Regions from separate parts of the Chryseobacterium amylolyticum genome, predicted to be linked through region 1. Evidence: riboswitches for the same ligand, from Rfam matches in the RefSeq annotation. Region 1 holds a riboswitch; each other region holds the start of a gene.

Evidence for each region. Region 1 has a riboswitch for S-adenosylmethionine ahead of ACR1PO_RS20330 (TonB-dependent receptor plug domain-containing protein). Riboswitches for the same ligand answer to the same signal wherever they lie in the genome.
Region 2: another riboswitch for S-adenosylmethionine. It lies ahead of ACR1PO_RS11150 (SusC/RagA family TonB-linked outer membrane protein); the one in region 1 lies ahead of ACR1PO_RS20330 (TonB-dependent receptor plug domain-containing protein).
Region 3: another riboswitch for S-adenosylmethionine. It lies ahead of ACR1PO_RS11910 (alpha/beta fold hydrolase); the one in region 1 lies ahead of ACR1PO_RS20330 (TonB-dependent receptor plug domain-containing protein).

Annotation. Positions count from the first base shown of each region.
Region 1 covers NZ_JBPCHX010000008.1:96,532-103,189, forward strand. The annotation lists gene ACR1PO_RS20320 (TonB-dependent receptor domain-containing protein) at 1-979, shown strand, start outside; gene ACR1PO_RS20325 (DUF5694 domain-containing protein) at 1,012-1,851, shown strand; gene ACR1PO_RS20330 (TonB-dependent receptor plug domain-containing protein) at 1,909-4,653, opposite strand; SAM-I-IV-variant riboswitch at 4,949-5,046, opposite strand; gene ACR1PO_RS20335 (outer membrane beta-barrel protein) at 5,166-6,658, shown strand, end outside.
Region 2 covers NZ_JBPCHX010000003.1:536,767-543,424, reverse strand. The annotation lists gene ACR1PO_RS11155 (RagB/SusD family nutrient uptake outer membrane protein) at 1-533, opposite strand, end outside; gene ACR1PO_RS11150 (SusC/RagA family TonB-linked outer membrane protein) at 551-3,484, opposite strand; SAM riboswitch class I at 3,568-3,667, opposite strand; gene ACR1PO_RS11145 (type II 3-dehydroquinate dehydratase) at 3,913-4,320, shown strand; gene ACR1PO_RS11140 (hypothetical protein) at 4,391-4,828, shown strand; gene pckA (phosphoenolpyruvate carboxykinase (ATP)) at 4,878-6,494, opposite strand; gene ACR1PO_RS11130 (GYDIA family GHMP kinase) at 6,622-6,658, opposite strand, start outside.
Region 3 covers NZ_JBPCHX010000003.1:694,605-701,262, reverse strand. The annotation lists gene ACR1PO_RS11925 (homocysteine S-methyltransferase family protein) at 1-395, opposite strand, end outside; gene ACR1PO_RS11920 (O-succinylhomoserine sulfhydrylase) at 433-1,593, opposite strand; gene ACR1PO_RS11915 (ACT domain-containing protein) at 1,718-3,256, opposite strand; gene ACR1PO_RS11910 (alpha/beta fold hydrolase) at 3,253-4,200, opposite strand; SAM riboswitch class I at 4,261-4,368, opposite strand; gene ACR1PO_RS11905 (MGH1-like glycoside hydrolase domain-containing protein) at 4,557-6,658, shown strand, end outside.

The DNA of each region.
Region 1 (6,658 bases):
GAAAAGCAATCTTTTTGATTATAATGAAAAAAATTATGCAGCCTATCTGAGTGCCAGTAAAAGCCTTGGAGAAAAATGGTCTGTAAAGGCAGGACTCCGTTATGAATATACACAAACCAACGGATTTTCCCCTGCTACACAATCTCAGTCCGAAAATAATTATGGCAAGTTCTTCCCAACAGCCTATCTTTCTTATAAAGCCAATCAGGATAATCAGTTTAGTATTAATTATTCCAGAAGAATCAACCGTCCTTATTTCCGGGCTCTGGATCCCTTCCGCTGGTATTCCAATCCGAACACTTATTATTCAGGAAACCCAAGCCTGCAGCCTTCTTTCAATCATAATATAGAGCTCAACTATATGTTTAAAAATAAATTTTCTGCCAATCTTTATTATCAGAGAACAACAAATAATTTTGATCAGATCACATTCCTGACCGGGATTAACCGCGTTAGTACATTTGAGAATTACTATAATCAGGATAATTATGGTATCAATCTGAATTACACGGATACTTTCTTCAAAATATGGGAAAGTAATATTTCAACTTCTTTCAGTTATAATGAGACTCAGATTACAAGGTTCAATCTGGTTCCTAAAAACGGACAATCTTTTTATTATTCTTTCAATAATACATTCCAGCTGAATAAGGCCAAAACGTTCATGTTATTTCTGAACTACTGGCATAATCTTCCTTCCCGTGACGGATACACTGCTGTAAGGAACAGAGCCAGCCTTGATGCAGGAATAAAGATGAGTTTTGTGGAAAAAGCACTCCAGATAAATCTTTCGGTGAGTGATATTTTTAAACAGTCCGGATATAAGGGAGATCTGTATTTTACAGATAATACACAGTCATTCAACAACTATTGGGATGCCAGAAGAATGATACTCAGCATCACTTATAATTTTGGAAACCAGAAAATTGAATCGAATAACAGAGCGGTGAATTTCGAAGAGAAAAACCGCGCACAATAATAATTTAACAGTAACTTTAAAAAAATAAACTCATGAAAACTTTTATTTATATCCTTTTTATATGCCTTTCTACATCAGTATTCGCTCAAAAAAAACCGTCAGATTTTTTTACAAATTCAAAGACGAAAGTTTTGGTAGTCGGATCATTTCATTTTGACTACCCTAATCTGGATGCTCATAAAATCAATAAAGAAGATCAGATAGATGTACTTTCTCCTAAAACAGCAAAAGAAGTTACTGAACTTGTAGAATATATCAAAAGATTTAAGCCGACCAAGATTGCAATTGAGGCCTGGCCAAGCTGGAATGCCAATCAAAAGCTGGGAGAATACAATGAAGGTAAACACCGTGACAAAAGAGATGAGCGTTATCAGCTTGCTATGCGACTAGCCAGTGAGCTTAAAATAAACGAATTGTTCAGCATTGATGCAGAATCTGTTCTGGATGATCTTGAAAAACACTTCGGTAAAACTGATTCTGCATTTTTTAAAAATCTCAGTAAAGATTATGATTTCAGGAGTGATGACCCTATCTCCCAACAGTTTATTGCTTTCTACAAGAGTTCTGAGCCTAAAAATTTTAAATCTCTTCTGGACACTTTTACTTATATGAATTCCAAAGAAAGCCATCAATACGGATACGGAGCCTATCTGAGCGGCGACTTTAAACTGAGAGAACATGACGGTGCGGATATGCTTGCGCTTTACTGGTACAGCAGAAACCTGAGAATGTTCCGTAATATTCAAAACATTCCTCACAACAGTGAAGACAGAATTCTTGTAATTGCCGGAAATGGCCATGCCGCCGTATTAAGACAGCTTTTTACCTCATCCGCAGAATATGATTTCATTGAATTTTCTTCACTGAAATAAATAAAAAGACAGAGATTCGGTCTCTGTCTTTTTTTCAAAACTTCTGAACGCTCTATATCAGAAATTGAATTCAATTCTTGCAAATAAGAACCTCCCGCCTATACCATACTGGGAAACCTGTCTGGAATACACAAACTGGTTATCTGCTGTTAATGAACTTATGGCAGGGCTTTTAGAAGGTAATATATTTAAGATATTATTGCTTCCTACTGTTGCTGAAATATTTTTATTAAAGCTATAACCTACAGATAAATCTGTTACCAAACGGCTGTTAAGGACGAAATGCTCGGTACTTCCCGTTATTCCGTCAAAGTTGGCATCTACCACATCTGCATCGGTCACTTTACCAAAGAAAGAATTACGCAGTACGAAAGTAAAGCCGGAAACTCTTACTGTGTTACCCAATGTGGCTTTTACACGGGGTACAGCTTCTTCAAAATAGATTCTGTTGGGTTCCGAGAAATAATTATTAATCTGGCTTACCAGTTTAGGAGACGCATGGATGTCCCCGATTCTTTTGGTTTGATTAAAGTTGATTCCCAGGTTATTCTCCAAACTAACCGCTGATGAGATTTTTGAGTTCTGGGAAATGGTAATATCCAGACCTTTCGTCTGAGAATCCACTGCATTGGCAAAGAAATTGGCAGCGCTTGCCCTTGCCAGATCAAAAGCATCCTGTAGAACGGCCTGATCTGAACCTGGAGAGAAACTACCATCAGGGCGGTAGAAAAGATCGGTCAGTACTACCCTGTCTTTAATCCTGATTAAATAAGCATCTGCTGTGAAAGTCAGGTTTAAGGCCGGAACCTTCCATGTAATTCCTGTGCTGTAGGATTGTGAGGTTTCCTGTTTTAATTTTGGAATCCCTAATGCCTGTGCAGCCTCAGAATTATTTCTGAAAGTACCCACCTGGGTTGTTTTTCCCTGCTGAATCAACGTAGAAGTAGAGCTGTAATAAATTTGTGCCAGTGAAGGCGCTCTGAACCCCGTAGAAACAGCACCTCTCCAGTTGAGATTGGAAGCCAGCTTTACATTGGTTGCCACCTTATAATTGAATGTAGATCCGAAGTCTGAATAATTCTCATACCGTACAGCTCCTTCCAACAGCCATCGGTCTGTAATTTCCAGTTCTGTATCAAAATAAGCCGCAATACTGTTTCTGTTCCCGGAAACTGCATTTTCAGGACTGAATCCCGGAAAAACCTGAGCTCCGGCAGGTCTTACATGTCCAAAAAAATCGGTTACTTTTTCATTTTCAGGGGTTTTCGCTGTCACTACCCGGCCATAGATATCATAAGAAGCATAAGAGTTTTCTTTTCCGGCATTTACTTTATAATTCTCGTGTCGGTATTCACCTCCAAAGGCAATGTTCAATCCTTTCAGGACATCATATTTTTTAGAGAAATCCAGGTTGACTGTATTTTGTGAAAATTCAGAACCTCCGGCATCAAAAGTCCTTGGAGAACCGTCTGTAAGCGAAGCATTAAAAGTATTGACAACGCCAAAGCCAAAAACGTTTTTCCCAAATGTATTACTGAAATCGATATTCCAGCCATCCCATTTTCCTTTGATTCCGGCAGCAAGGGAATAATCGTTCACAGTGGCTTCAATCTGCGGAAGATACCCGTTGGGTGTAACAGCATTGATGTTTCTTTCATTGTTCGGAAGCCTGTAAAATCCTCCGGCATTCCCAAGACGATAGCTGTAACCTCCAAAAGAATAAACTTTCCATTCTTCATTAACAGGAATTTCAGAGTTGAAAAAAAGCTGCCCTGACTGCAGTTTAGATTGCCCGGCTCTCAGGCTGAAATCCTTTCTCTCCAGCCCTCTGTAATTAAGTTCCTGAGAGGTAAAATCTTTGCCCAGTATATTCTGAAGATCAGAAATACTGTTTGCCCCTGAGATCTGAGTTTGAAAATCATTCCCAAAATAATCTACCTTAGTCGCATATTGCTTAATGGTATTGATAATCTGCTGAGTATTGGGAGTATTGGTAATATTTTTATATAACCCATCAATATTAACGCCATCCTGTAATGCTCTGTAATTAATTGCGTTATAGGCATTGAAGATATCACCTTCCCGCACTCCGGCTCTGGAATAAGGATCACGGTATTGGGCAGAACCTGTCACATTAAAAAATCCGGTTTTCCCTATTTTAGCTCCGTAATTAAGATCTACGGAAATAGTCTGCCCATCTGCTCCGCCGGAGAAATTATTGGTAACGGGAGAAGCATATCCTCCTAAAAATACCTGCCCTGAAAGTCCCAATCTTTTTTTCAGCCCAAGGTTTATTACTCCTGCAATTGCATCAGAACCATACTGGGCAGCAGCTCCGTCCCTTAAAACCTCTATTTTTTCCAATGCATAGGCAGGAATAGCATTAAGGTCGGTTCCCACAGAACCTCTTCCCGGCGTAAGGGTAACATTTATCAGTGAAGACTGGTATCTTCTTTTTCCGTTTACCAGAACCAAAACCTGATCCGGACCAAGTCCTCTCAGGAGCGCAGGATCTACAAAATCGGTTCCGTCATTAACGGTGTGAGAGGTGGATGAGAATGAGGGTACAATATAATTTAAGGCCTGACTGATACTGTTAGACGGGCTTTGTTTTAAAATTTTTGAGATATTAATGATATCTACCGGAACGGGGGTCTCCGTCAATGATCTTCCGGAACCCCGTGTTCCAAGGATGACCACATCATCTATTTTCTTAGATTGTAAGGTATCCGTCTGTGCATAGTAAAATGTGGAGATAAGTGCGACAGAAGGAACAAAGAATCTTTTTTTGAAATTATGCATGTTTGTTGTGTACTTTTTGTTGATAAAATTGTTTTTTTAAGCAATACAAATCCTGTAACCCTAAATTGTAAGGTTACCACAGAATCCGAAATGTTTGTATTATTTTTTAGAAAAAGAAAAGGCTAGAAACAACAACACATGCGCATGTAGAAATGGCATGAGAACATATCAGAATAATGAAGGTTCACTTCATGATCTGAAGAATAAAAAATTACTGATGTTGGGTGATTTCCCTTGTCTTTAAACATTTGATTTTAACTTTAAAACAAAAATTCAAGATGGGAGTAATGATAGAATGATAAACATTTTTTCCGGAAGATCCGGCTTATCGATTGCAGCACCTTGCTTGTTTTTGCAGGTTGCTATCCCATCTAGAGATTCTTGATAATTACCTGGCAAAGATATAATTATTTCGGAAATAAAAAAATATTTAGTCTAAATTTTCGGTTTTCAAACATTTACCGTAACAAATGATCTTTTTCTGCGTCTAACCGGATAACAGTAAAACCATTATGAAAAAAACAATTTTCGCTTTATCCTTGCTAGGCTCTGTTTTTGTTTTTTCGCAGGAAAAAAATAATAAACCTCAGGAAAAGCAAATTGAAGGCGTAGTCATTACCAAAACTAAAAAGGCCGTTGAACAAAAAGCAGACCGAACTATTTTCGATTTTTCTGAGCAGCCTCAGCTGAATAACGGAAACGTTCTGGAAGGAATAAAAAAACTTCCGGGGCTTGTATCTACCGATATCGCAGGAATGATGTATCAGGGGAAAATGCTGGAAGTGTACCTTAACGGAAGACCTCTGAACATTACCTCAAATGAATTGAATTCTTTTCTGGAAGGTATGCCCGCCAACTCTGTAGAAAGAATTGAAGTGATCACCCAGCCAGGTGCCGAATTTCCAGCTACTTCCGGAGGTGCGATCATGAATATCATCACCAATAAAAATGCAAATAAATATTTAACGGCTACTTATTCAGGGAATTATTCTTTCACGAATTATGACCAATACAGAAGCAGAACTACGAATTCCGTTAATTTAAATGCAAGAAATAAATATTTCGGATGGCAGCTTAATGTTGGGCAGAATTACCGTGAAAGTATGCTGAACGGCCAGCAGGATGAGCTTTTAAACAGCCATACCGACAGATACGGGCGCGGATATTTTGCAAAATCCGGGTTAACTTTTGATCTGGGGCAGGACAGATTATTATTAAACTACGATATTTATCACAACAATAACGACAACTACACTTTAAGCAACGGCCACGGAGATTTGCCTTTCAGGAGAAATCCGGAGGATTTAAAAGAGGCTTTTTATACTTCTTCAGATGTTGCCCATACCAATAACCTGAGACAGGAGGCCGTTGTAACCTATCAGAAGCGTTTTGCTGACAAATCTCAAAAACTGGACTTCCAGTTTGGCTATACAAGATCAGACAGCAAGTTTTCCCAGGATAATTACTTCCAGGATGGGACATTTGTAGCTTATCCCACGGAGCCTCTTGATAGCCCTACCAATGGATTAAAAGATATTCTGAATAATAAATCTGTGATGAATATTGCCAACTTTAAGGTAGATTACGCCCAGCCTATCAAGCTTCTTGATGGTGGAAAGGTAAGCTTTGGAGGATTGTATGAAAAGCAGGATTATGACACGGAAAGCTTTGGCTTAACCAACCTTGAATACCAGAGACAGACAGCTTCTACCTATCTGGAATTCCAGGCTAAGCTGAAAAAGTTTGATTTCACATTGGGTTCCCGTGCTGAAAACTATGATATTTCCGGGATAACAAGATATATTGATAAGAATAAAAAACTGGTTGAAGCCGATCTGATTCCTTTCAATAAATTTAAGTTTTTCCCGAACGCGAGCGTACAGTATAACATGATGAACCAGGTGTATATTGCTGCGAATTACAACAGGAAAATCAGTCTGCCAAGCATTTCTGCCCTGAATCCGAATAACGTAACGTTCTCCGGACCAAGTACGGAGGTAAACGG
Region 2 (6,658 bases), on a different contig from region 1:
TCCGTATAAATAGGAGCCGTCAATGCTGATTTATCTTTAAGATAGCTGAACTGATAAAAGCTCGCCAGATTCAGATAGCAGAAAGCACGTAATGCTTTTGCCTGTCCCTTCACCTGGTCTTTTTTCTCCTGGCTTCCTTCCGTACCGTCAATTCTTGTAATGACATTATTCATATTATTGATGGTGGAATACAACAGAGACCAGATAAATAACGGACGGCTTGCCGTACTGTTCACCATTTCGGTAAAAGCATAGGTGGAAGCGAAACCGTACTTATTCGTTAATACGGCAACATCACTTCCCATCGCATCGCTGGCCCTTAAAACAGTGGAATACCCGATATTGGCATAGGTTGTCCCGTCATTATTAAACTTTGCCCAGGTACCGTTCACTACTGTTTCAGCACTTTCAGCGGTTTTGAAAACTTCTACGCTGTTAGCCTGATCAGTCGGAGCAGTGTCCAGATCGCTTTCACAGCTTGCCAGTGACAAAAATCCAATGATTGCAAATGATATATATTTTAATTTTTTCATTATTTCAATTTTAAAGGTTAAAGCGTTGCCTGAAGACCAAAAGTGACCGTTCTCATGGCAGGATATCTGTAATACGTTGTTCCGTCCAAAGCCTGTTCAGGATCCATTCCCTTATGTTTATAGAAGGTCAGAAGGTTTTCCGCCTGAATATAAATTCTGAACTTTTTGAGTCCTATTTTCTCAAAATAATCTTCAGGAAGTGTGTATCCCAAGCTCACATTTTTCAGCCTTGCATACGTACCTGAATATAAAAATCTTGAAGACGTGGATGTCCAGTTATTCGTTGTTGTACTTAATGCAGGAACATCTGTGTAAGGATTATCAGGCGTCCATCTGTTCAGGATTTCAGAACTCCATGCGCGTCCTCCGGCACTTCCGTTATGCATGATGGAAGTATAATCGGTATCTAAAATTTTACCTCCGATTTTGAATGTCAGTAATCCTGAAAAATCAAAATTCTTGTAAGTAATACTGGTACTGATTCCTCCTGTCAGCTTAGGTAATGCAGAACCTTGCAGCAGTTTTGTTGCTTTAGAATATTCTGAAGTAGTTCCTTCTACTGAGTTTCCGCTGGCATCGGTAGTCACCGTTTTCCACAAAGGTTTTCCATTGCTGGGATCTACTCCTGCCCATTCCGGAATAAAGAAATCATATACTGAGCCTCCTACTGTCAGCAACTTCGTCCCCACCACTAAGGAACCTCCGGGTAGTTTGGTCACTTTATTATTTAAAGTACTCAGATTCACATCCACATTCCATTGGAAATCATCATTTTTAATCGGGGTTGTGAATAATGAAAATTCAAACCCTGTATTCTGAATCGTTCCGATATTGGCAGGATAGTCACTGATTCCCAACGATGGAGCCACCGGCATATTAAAGAGAAGGTCCTGGCTTTTTCTTTTAAAGTATTCGATATTTCCCTTAACTCTGTTATTCAGAATCGCGAATTCCAATCCTACATTTAAATTAAGGTTGGTTTCCCACTTCACATTATTGGTATATGTTTTTTCAAGGGTGGTCCCCGGTTCTCCGCCAAGACTGATAAACCTGTACAATTCCTGATAAGCGTAATAAAGGGGCTGACCATTTGGACGAAGTAATTTATCATTCCCCTGCCCTCCATAGCTGGCACGTAATGTCAACTGATTGAAAACATTTAAGCTTTTGATGAATTCTTCATTGGATATTTTCCATGAACCACCAACAGACCAGAATCTTCCCCATCTGTTATCTTTTGCAAATCTTGAAGAACTGTCTGCTCTTCCTGATGCTGAAATGAAGTAAGTATTATTATAATCATACTCTACTTTTCCAAGGAAACTCAATAAGCTTAATTTATTGCTGTTTCCACTGAAACTTCCCAGCAGTGATGCAGCGTCCGGCTCATAGTAATAAGGCAATGAAAACTGGCTTCTTGTTCCGGAAATTGTCTGATAATCGTACTTATAAAATTCCTGTCCTGCTAACGCGTTAATGTGATGCTTTCCAAACTTTTTATCATAGGTCAGAATATTGCTGGTTGTATACGAAAGCGTTCTGGTATTCGTTTTCGTTACCGAACCTCCAATTTCTGCTCCCTGGCCAAGCAATGGATTTGAATAATAATGTCCGTTATAATTCACAAGATCAACAGAAAAACTCGTTTTGAATTTCAGCTCCGGTAAAAAAGTGAATTCCATGAATCCTTTTCCTGAAAAGTTATCTTCTTTATTTTCGTTTTTATCTAACGGAAGGGTTGCAGCCGCATTTTGATTCTGTAAAGCATTCGTAGGCCTGTATTTTCCAAAATCATAAACCGGATTTCCATCAGCACCCAAAACGTAGGTTCCATCCGCATTCCTTTCATAATAAGGATAGAATGAAGGAATGAATCTTGCTGCATTGATGATATTACTGGCCTTGGAATCCGAAGAAGTAGGTGCCTGCTGAATACTGTTGGTATAGCTTAAGTTTACTCCAACATTCAACCATTTCTTAACTTCAGAATTAATTTTCAGCCTGGTATTATATCTTTTAAAGCCAGATTCAATAGCCATCCCTTTGTCATCCAGATAACCAAGGGAAAAGAAGTAATTGCTTTTCTCACTTCCTCCGCTGATATCAAGATCCACCTGGTTTCTTGATGCTACTCTCTGTAAAATATCTCTCCAGTCATCATTCCAGAGTGGTGATGCACCCGATAATAATTTTCCATCGGTTCCTACAGGTTTCGGATAAGCTGTCCCGTATGGATTGATCCCAAGGGTTGAAACGAGATTATCTGTAGCCATCTGAGCTGCCTGCTGGGAAGAAACTTTCCCGGACTGATATCCGTTTCTCAACGCCTCCCAATATAATTGAAAATACTGATCGGTATTGACCTGCTCGTAATCTTTTACTGCTCTTCCGGAGAAACCCTGGCTGATATTAAAATTAACTTTGGCTTCTCCTTTTTTTCCTGATTTTGTGGTAATAATGATAATCCCGTTTGCTCCTCTTGAACCATACAGAGCACTTGCTGTTGCATCTTTCAGAACACTGATAGATTCGATATCGCTCGGACTGATAGAATTCAGGTTACCGTCAAAAGGAATTCCATCCACTACATATAATGGATCGCTGGAAGCACTTATTGAACCAATTCCTCTGATTCGGATGGTTGAAACAGCACCCGGCTGGCCAGATGCACTTGTCGTCTGAATCCCCGCTACCTGCCCTTCCAATGCTTTGGTAATGTTGGTAACAGGTCTGTTATTGATCTTATCACTGGAAATTGTCGCCACAGAACCGGTATAGCTGTTTCTTTTTGCTTTTCCATACGCTACCACTACCACTTCATCAATCTCCTTTTCATGAAGGCTGTCTTTTTTGGGGTTTGAATTCTGCGCATTTACATTAGCTACTCCTAAAAAAAATGCAGCTACCGGAGGCATCCATATTTTAGAATTGAATAAATTTTTGCTAATCATAATCAATTTTATTTATCATATATTAAAAATTTACCCTTTGCAGAAAAGTCAGCAAAGGGCATCGATAAATACGATAAACCAAATGCTTATTTTTCCTTAAAAGGCTGAATGTAACACCTTGCCCCCACGGGTAGGTTGTTAAGATTTCACAGGGTCAGTTCCCTCCATCTTTCTTTATAAGCCGATCGAAATATGGTTGCAAAGCTAAAAACTTTTAGTCTACAAAACAAGTAGACTTATTGTTTTTTCATGATAAATTTTCAATAATTAACATAAAATTTTAATAAAACTCAATACAATAAGGAGTTACAAGCGTTACATTATTTTTAAACATGACAAATATCATTACTAATAACTCAATGACATAAAAATCCAGCACAGTTTAATTTCTATGTGATTTTATTGGAAAAACTTTTTAATTTTATAGTATGAAAGTTTTAATTATAAACGGACCAAACCTTAACCTTTTAGGTACCAGGGAACCGGAAATCTATGGAAGCGTTTCTATGGAGAGTTATTTGGAAATTTTAAAATCCGAGTTTCATTCTCACGAATTAAAATATTATCAGTCGAATATTGAAGGGGAACTTATCAACAGGCTTCAGGAAGGTGATTTTGATGCAGTAGTAATTAATCCGGGAGCTTATACTCATTATTCTTATGCCATTGCGGATTGTTTAAAAAATATCCGAAAGCCTAAAATCGAAGTTCACATCAGTAATATCTACAAAAGAGAAGAGTTCAGACAGAAATCTGTAACAGCAGCCAATACGGATGCGGTTTTATCAGGTTTTGGAATGGATGGATACAGATTGGCTTTATTGAGCTTGAAGTAATTTTTAGCTTATATTCCCCTTCAGACCGCACGGATCCTTACAGATAATTATGCATACAGGAGAATAATTTATGAATATAAAGGATAAGATTTACTGTAAAAATATTGGGATATATTCCGGGCAATTAACGAAAAGAAAATCTTATATCGTTGAAGAAACAAATGATGAAAATATAAGAATCTGGAATGATGAAGGAAAACTGAGATGGTATTCTGATTTTTATTTTAGTTTAAACAATGAACCAGAAATAACTTCTATTCATATTGATGATGAAATAGAGGATACTGAATCTGATGCTATAGAAGTCACCATTGAACTTTCCAATAAAGAAAAATATTGGCTGACTTTCACTACTCCAAAGTATTTAGAGAAAATATTGGATGAAGAATCTTACTTTTCTTCAAGACATTTTATGATCATAAAAAATCTAAGCGAAGAATTAATTAAATCAACAATCCATAAACTGGATGAACAAAATGAATTGATTAAGAGCTGTAAAAAAATTTAATCAAAAAGCCTCATCAGTGATGAGGCTTTTTGATGCTTATTGATAACTTTTAAATAGTCTGTTCCTGCAATTGAGGTCCTGAAGCAACTAACTTCTTCCCTTCTTCTGTACCACAGTACTGTTCAAAGTTTTTAATATATCTTGAAGCAAGATCTTTTGCTTTTTCTTCCCATTCTGAAGCATTTTCATAAGTATCTCTAGGATCCAGGATACCTGTAGAAACATTTGGCAATTCAGTAGGAATTTCAAGGTTCATGATCGGAACCTGAGTTTTAGGAGCATTGTCAATAGAACCGTCAATGATTGCATCAATAATTGCTCTTGTATCTTTCAGAGAAATTCTCTTTCCGGTACCATTCCAACCTGTATTTACCAAATAGGCTTTAGCACCATGTTCCTTCATTTTACCGATCAGTGTTTTAGAATACATCGTCGGGTGTAATGTAAGAAATGCTTCACCAAATGCAGGAGAGAAAGATGGTTCTGGTTCTGTAATTCCTCTTTCTGTTCCGGCTAATTTAGACGTATATCCGCAAAGGAAGTGGTACTGAGCCTGATCTTCATTCAGGATAGAAACCGGAGGAAGTACTCCGAATGCATCTGCTGAAAGGTAAACAATCTTCTTAGCGTGACCTGCTTTAGAAGGTAATACAATTTTGTTGATATGATAGATTGGATAAGAAACTCTTGTGTTCTCAGTGATTGATCCGTCTGTATAATCTGCTACTCCATTGTTCACCACAACATTTTCAAGAAGTGCATCTCTCTTGATGGCAGCGAAGATATCCGGTTCTTTTTCTGCAGATAAGTCGATAACTTTAGCGTAGCATCCGCCTTCATAGTTGAATACTCCGTTGTTATCCCATCCGTGTTCGTCGTCACCGATAAGGTATCTCTTAGGATCTGCTGACAGAGTAGTTTTCCCTGTCCCTGAAAGACCAAAGAATAAAGCAACATCACCTTTTTCTCCTACGTTGGCAGAACAGTGCATTGAAGCCATACCCTTTAATGGAAGATAGTAGTTCATCATTGCGAACATTCCTTTCTTCATCTCACCTCCGTACCATGTTCCTCCGATGATCTGTAGTTTTTCAGTAAGGTTGAACATGATGAAGTTTTCAGAGTTAAGCCCCTGAGCTTCCCAGTTAGGGTTTGTTGTTTTTGATCCGTTGATTACTGTAAAATCCGGCTCACCGAAGTTTTCAAGCTCATAGTGAGAAGGACGAATGAACATATTGGTCACAAAATGTGCCTGCCATGCTACTTCAACGATAAATCTTACCTTAAGTCTTGTGTCTGCATTCGTACCACAGAAAGCATCTACAACATAAATTTTCTTAGCTTCGGAAAGCTGATTCATCACTAGTTCTTTACAAGACCCGAAAATTTCCGCAGTTGTAGGTAAATTTACTTTACCATCCCAGAAAATGGTATCTCTTGTAACATCATCCTGAACAATATATCTGTCTTTAGGTGAACGACCTGTGAAAATTCCTGTTTTTACTGATACCGCGCCAGATTCTGTAAGCTCAGCTTTCTCAAATCCCTGATTTTCAGGAGAAACTTCAGCCTGGTATAATTCTTCATAAGAAGGATTATACACTACTTCATAGTTTCCTTTAATCCCTAATTTCTCTAAATCCTGGATGATTTTAGTGTTTTTCATTTTACTTATATTTTCTATTTCTTTATTGCTTTCAACAAAAATAATATTAATTATTTGTTAAAGGTGGTTTAAATATACTGATATAAGTCAGAATGGCAAACAAAAAAACGGTTTTGTAAATTACTGATTATGAATTAATTATTTCAGACCATTCAAAAACGGCA
Region 3 (6,658 bases), on a different contig from region 1:
ATAGATCCCGCTACAAATCTCGGCTTGTCCGGATTTTTTGCAGTGTATTCATCACAGGCTTTTCTGGCAATCTTTGCTGACTCATAGTTCAGTTCATATACCAGATCCTCCATATGATAATCTGCCATGGCAATGGTAGTTCCCGAAAATGTATTGGTTTCAATGATGTCTGCCCCTGCTTCAAGATATTTCTTGTGAACCTCCTCAATAGCCTGAGGCTGTGTCAGAGAAAGCAGGTCATTATTTCCTTTTACCGGATGTTCCCAGTCTTTGAAACGCTCTCCACGGTAATCTTCTTCTTCAAACTTATACCTCTGAAGCATCGTTCCCATGGCACCGTCAAGAATTAAAATTCTTTCTGACAGAGCTTTATATAATTGTTCTGAATTTTTCATTTTTATCTATTTTGAGTAAGGCCGATAATTGTTTGAATTAATCTAAAGCCTGTTTCAGATCCGCAATGATATCCTCTACATTTTCCAATCCTACAGAGCAACGTACCAATCCTGCGGTAATCCCTACTTCATTCCTTTCTTCATCCGATAGCTTGGAGTGTGTTGTGGATGCCGGGTGTGTAACGATTGTTCTTGTATCACCTAAGTTGGCAGACAGCGAACACATCTGTATCTTATCCAAAAAGTTTCTTCCGCCTTCTATTCCGCCTTTTATTTCAAATGCCACGATATTTCCACCGAGTTTCATCTGTTTTTTGGCTACTTCATAACTCGGATGGGATTTCAGGAATGGGTATTTTACCAGTTCTACATTCGGATGGTTTTCTAAAAACGCTGCTACCTTCAAGGCATTCTCGCAATGCTTTTCTACACGGATTGCCAATGTTTCCAGGCTTTTTGATAATACCCAGGCATTAAAAGGAGACAATGCAGGCCCTGTATTTCTTGCGAAAAGATAAATTTCCCTGATCAGGTCTTCTTTTCCTACTGCTATTCCTCCTAATACTCTTCCCTGTCCGTCAATCAGTTTCGTTGCTGAATGTACAACAATATCTGCACCATATTTGATAGGCTGCTGAAGATAAGGTGTTGCAAAACAGTTATCTACAATAAAGATAAGATTATGTTTTTTGGCAATCTTTCCAAAGAACTCAAGATCCAGAATTTCAATAGCAGGATTGGTAGGAGTTTCAAGGTATAAGATCTTTGTATTGGGTTGGATATACTGTTCAACATTCTTTGCATCTTCTGCCTTGAAATAAGAAGTCTCAATATTCCATTTAGGGAAATATTTGGTAAACAAAGTGTGTGTAGACCCGAAAACCGACTGGCAGCTTACAATATGATCCCCCGCATTCAACAAGGCTGCAAATGTAGAATAGATGGCTGCCATTCCTGTTGCAAAGGCATATCCTGCTTCTGCCCCTTCCATTTTAGCAATCTTATCTGTAAACTCTGTTACATTCGGATTGGAAAAACGGCTGTATAAGTTTTTAGGTTTTTCTTCTGCAAAGCTTGCCCTCATATCTTCCGCATCCTGAAATATAAAGCTGGAGGTCAGATATAATGGCGTAGAATGTTCATCAAACTGGGTTCTTTCAGTCTGGGTTCTTATTGCTGATGTTTCAAAATTTTCCATATAGTTTTAATTAATTTAGCAGTGTATCAATGTAACAGTTTACCAATAAGGTTCTTCGCTATGTTCAGAATGGCAATTGCAGTAATTGTTACACTGTTAGATTGATAGATTGTTACATTAAATATTATTTAGTTTCACTTACTCTTAAGATATCCCCGAATACTCCTCTTGCTGTTACCTGTGCTCCGGCTCCGGCTCCCATAATAACGATCGGATTTTCTCCGTAACTTTCTGTATAAATTTCAAAGATTGAATCGGAACCTTTCAGCTGCCCTAATGCAGAAGTTGCAGGAACAGAAACCAGTTTTACATCCAGCTCACCTTTATCTTTCTGCAAATCACCGTGCAAATCGCCTACATATCTCAAGACATGTCCAGGTTCCTGGTTCTCTTTTATTTTCTGGTATTCTTCGTCCAGCTCTTCAAGTCTGGAAAGGAATTCTGATTTTGAAACCTCAAGTAAGCTTTCCGGAACAAGATTTTGAATTCTGATATCTTCAAATTCATTGATCAGGTCTAATTCTCTGGCGAGGATCAGTAATTTTCTTGCAACATCATTTCCTGACAGATCTTCTCTTGGATCCGGTTCTGTATATCCTTTTTCCAAAGCTTCGTTAATAATGGTTGAAAATTTATCGTCTCTCAAAGAAAAATTGTTGAAAACATAGCTTAATGTTCCGGAGAATACTCCTTTGATTCTGGTGATGTTTTCTCCTGAAAGGTGTAATAATTTGATGGTATCAATTAACGGTAATCCTGCACCAACATTAGTTTCATACAGATAACGTCTGTTATTTTTGTTCAACGTATATCTTAGTTTTCTGTATTCTTCTATCGGAAGGGTATTGAAAATTTTGTTGGAAGAAACCAGATCGAAACCGTTTTCTGCCAGGGCATGATAATTCTTGACAAAGTCTTTGCTTGCCGTGTTATCCACAACGATCAGGTTCTCGAGTTGGTTTTCGTTGGAGAAATTGATTAACTCTTCTACATTCGATGGATGTTCAGCGGTTAAAACCTCATCACCCCAATTGGCATCAAATCCTTTTTTGTTGAAGGCAATTTTCTTTGAATTGGCTACTGCAACTACTTTAAGGTCTATTTTTTTACGCTTTTTAATTTCTTCTGCAGATTCAAGTACCTGCTCTATCAGGGTCTTTCCTACGTTTCCGTGACCAATGATTGCCAGGTGAACCGTCTTTGGCTTTTTGAAAATTTCAGATTCTATGATATTTCTTGTTTTTTCATCCTGGGAAGAAGTCACTACGATATTAACTCTGTTTTCTCCTGCCACCTGGTTTAAAAGCAACGGGAAAACATTGTTTCTTGCCAGCTCAGCAAAGACCTTATTGAAATCTTCCGCTACAAAACCGATCACGGAAACATTATTAATACTATAGATCTGGGAAACTTTTCCTGATTTTCTTTCCGCTTCGAATTCATCGATAAGACAAGCGACTGCTTTCTCTGCATCATTTTCATGAACCAGGATAGAAATTCCGTTTTCTACCGCTTGTTGAGAGATTACTCCTACACTGATACGCGCTAAGGTAAGCGCTTTAAAAATTCGTCCGTCAATCCCGATTTCTCCCAGAAAATCTTCTCCTTCAAACTTGACGATTGATCTGTTCTTCAAAAATTTTATTTCGTTAGCATTTTTCATTTCTCCTGTAAAATGTTTTTTATGATATTATTTAATTGTTGATATTCCATTAGGAAGGCATCATGCCCGTGTATAGATTGGATCTCGTGATAAGAAACATTCTTATTTTTCTCTTTCAAGTTTTCAAAACACATCCGGATCTCAGAAGCCGGAAAAAATAAGTCTGAATCTACGGAGATCATGTGCATTCGTGTCTGTATGGTTTCCAGAGATGGTTCATCAGCATTTATATTCATCAGGAGATGGTTCATCAGTTTGTAAGCTTGTAAACTAAACCTTTCGTTTAGAGCATTACCATGATAAACCAACCAGTCTTCTGATTCCAGGCGTTGTTTTTCCTGGTTATATTGGTTTTGAAATCTTTCATTGAGTGACTGCGGTGTTCTGTAACACAACATGGCATGAATTCTTGCTTTCTGTAATGGTTCTTCTTTATCATTTAATAGGAATTTCTGAACCAGACATTGCGCATGAAGCCAGTCGTGCGTTCTGTAATCGCAGGCAATGGGAATAAATATCTCTGCAAGATCCGGCTGCTGGGCAAGCATTTCCCAGGCGATTCCTCCCCCCAGAGAGCCCCCGATAATGGCATATAGTTTTTTGATCTGTAAAGCTTCAAGCCCTTTCAGAAATATCGCAGCGATATCTGAAGGAGTAAAGTCTTCATAGTTTTTAATTAAAAAATTGTCATAACCGTTTCCGGGTATATTGAAACACAGAACTGTATATTGATCGGTATCAACAATCTGATTTTCTCCTACCAGCTGCTTCCACCAGCCTTTCTCTCCGGATACATTTGAATTTCCGGTAAGGGCATGGTTGATTAAGATGACAGGGGCTGTAAACAGATCTTTCCCAAAAAGCTGATAGCTTAACGGGATATGGTATTCCTTTTGGGAATTTGTTTGATACGTAAGATTAATATAGTTTAGTTCTGTTTTCAATTCTATTATATTTAAATACAATTGAAAATGCCACAGGAAATGGCTGAAAAGAACTTCAGTAAGTTATCTGTCCAAAATTATTTTGGTAGAACGTAGCACCTTCTTTACTTGCGCAAAGGGTTGCTAAGGTTTCACAGGGTCTAATCCCTCAACCTTTCTTGATAACATTTTCAATATTTGAATGAACGAATGGTGCAAAGGTAGTTCTTTTCTTTTAATTTCAAAAAAAAATTATTTTAATATTTAAAAAAGCCCTTAAATACAAGCATTTCAACGCCATATTAATAATTATTCAGATGAAAAAAATTGGAATTACTTCTCAAAAAAACTAACTTCGTATGGAAAAATGATGACATATGACCGCCGAAAAAGAAAGATTACAAGATACCAAATGGAAAAACTGGGGACCTTATGTAAGCAACCGGCAGTGGGGAAATGTACGCGAAGATTATAGCCCGAACGGGAATGCCTGGAATTTTACCAATCATAATAATGCAGAAAGCTATGCCTACCGCTGGGGTGAAGAAGGGATAGCCGGAATTTCTGATGTAAAGCAGCTTTTATGCTTTGCTTTTTCATTCTGGAACAAAAAAGATAAAATGGTAAAAGAAAGGTTCTTCGGATTGAGCAACCCTCAGGGAAATCATGGAGAAGACATTAAAGAAATCTTTTATTATCTGGATAATACACCTACTCACAGCTATATGAAGATGGTGTATAAATATCCGATCAATGAGTTTCCGTATGATGATATTCTTATTGAGAATGGAAAGCGCAGTAAAAAAGAACCGGAATATGAGCTTTTCGATACCGGGATTTTTGATAATGATGAGTATTTCGATATTTTTATTGAATACTGTAAAGCTGATCACAATGATATTCTGACCAGAGTGACAGTCTGCAACCGAAGCCAGCATGAAGCTCCTATTGTGGTGGCACCAACTGCATGGTTCAGAAACAATTGGAAATGGGGATATAATACCTACAAGGCAGAGCTGAGTGCTTCTCAGGATGGAAGTATTACCATTGGCCACGACAGTATTTCAATTAAAAAACTGTATTCCAGAAATACAAATGCACAAAGTGTATTCTGTGAAAACGAAACAAATACTCCAAAACTTTACGGTACTCCTAAAACAGATAATTCTTATTTTAAAGACGGAATCAATGATTTTATAATTCACGGACGAGACACTGTAAATCCTGAAAAAAGAGGAACCAAAGCATCTTTTCTCATTGATGAAGTTGTGGCTGCAGGTGAATCAAAAGTTTTTGAATTCAGGTTATGTCCTGAAGAAAACGATGAACCTTTTGAAAAATTTGATGAAATTTTCAATACCCGAAAGGCTGAAGCTGAAGAGTTTTATCAGGAGATTCAGAGCGATACCGTGAATGAAGATGAAAGAAATGTGCAGCGACAGGCATTTGCCGGACTTCTCTGGAACAAACAGTTCTATCATTATAATATCGGGAAATGGCTGAAAGGTGATCCGAACTTTGAAGCGCCAAGAAACTTTAGTGAATATGTAAGAAATACGGAATGGAATCATCTTCATAATAAAGATATTATTTCTATGCCTGATAAATGGGAATATCCGTGGTATGCCACATGGGATCTGGCATTTCACTGCGTCCCTTTTTCCATCATTGATGCGGAGTTTGCCAAAGGGCAGCTGTTATTACTTACGAAAGAATGGTACATGCACCCTAACGGACAGCTTCCCGCTTATGAGTGGAATATGAGTGATGTGAATCCGCCTGTGCATGCATGGTCATGCTTCCGTGTTTTTAAGATTGATGAAAAGAACAACGGAAAACCGGATTTATTATTCTTAGAGAAAGTTTTCCAGAAGCTGCTCCTTAATTTTACATGGTGGGTGAACCGAAAGGATAAAAACGGGAAAAATATTTTCGGAGGCGGTTTCCTTGGTCTTGATAATATCGGGGCTTTTGACCGCAATATGGTTTTAAAAGACGGCCAGCATCTTGAACAGGCAGACGGAACCAGCTGGATGGCCATGTATGCATTGAATATGATGCGTATTGCGATGGAACTTGCCCAGTATTACCAGGTGTATGAGGATATGGCCATCAAGTTTTTTGAACATTATCTTTACATCGCTGAAGCGATGGAAAATCTGGGTGAAGGAACGAAAGGTCTGTGGAATGAGGAAGACGGATTTTTTTATGATGTATTGCAGCTTGGAAACGGAGACAGTGTTTCTTTAAGATTAAGAAGTATTGTTGGCTTAATCCCCATGTTTGCTGTTGAGATTGTAGACCACCGTCTACTGGAAAAGATGCCGAATTTCAGAAGCAGAATGGAATGGATCTTAAAAAATAAGCCGGAGCTTACCAAACTCGTTTCTCACTGGGATGAAGAAGGACATGGGAGAAAACACCTTATGAGTATTCTCCGCAAAAACAGACTTACCAAAGTTCTGACCAGAATGCTTGA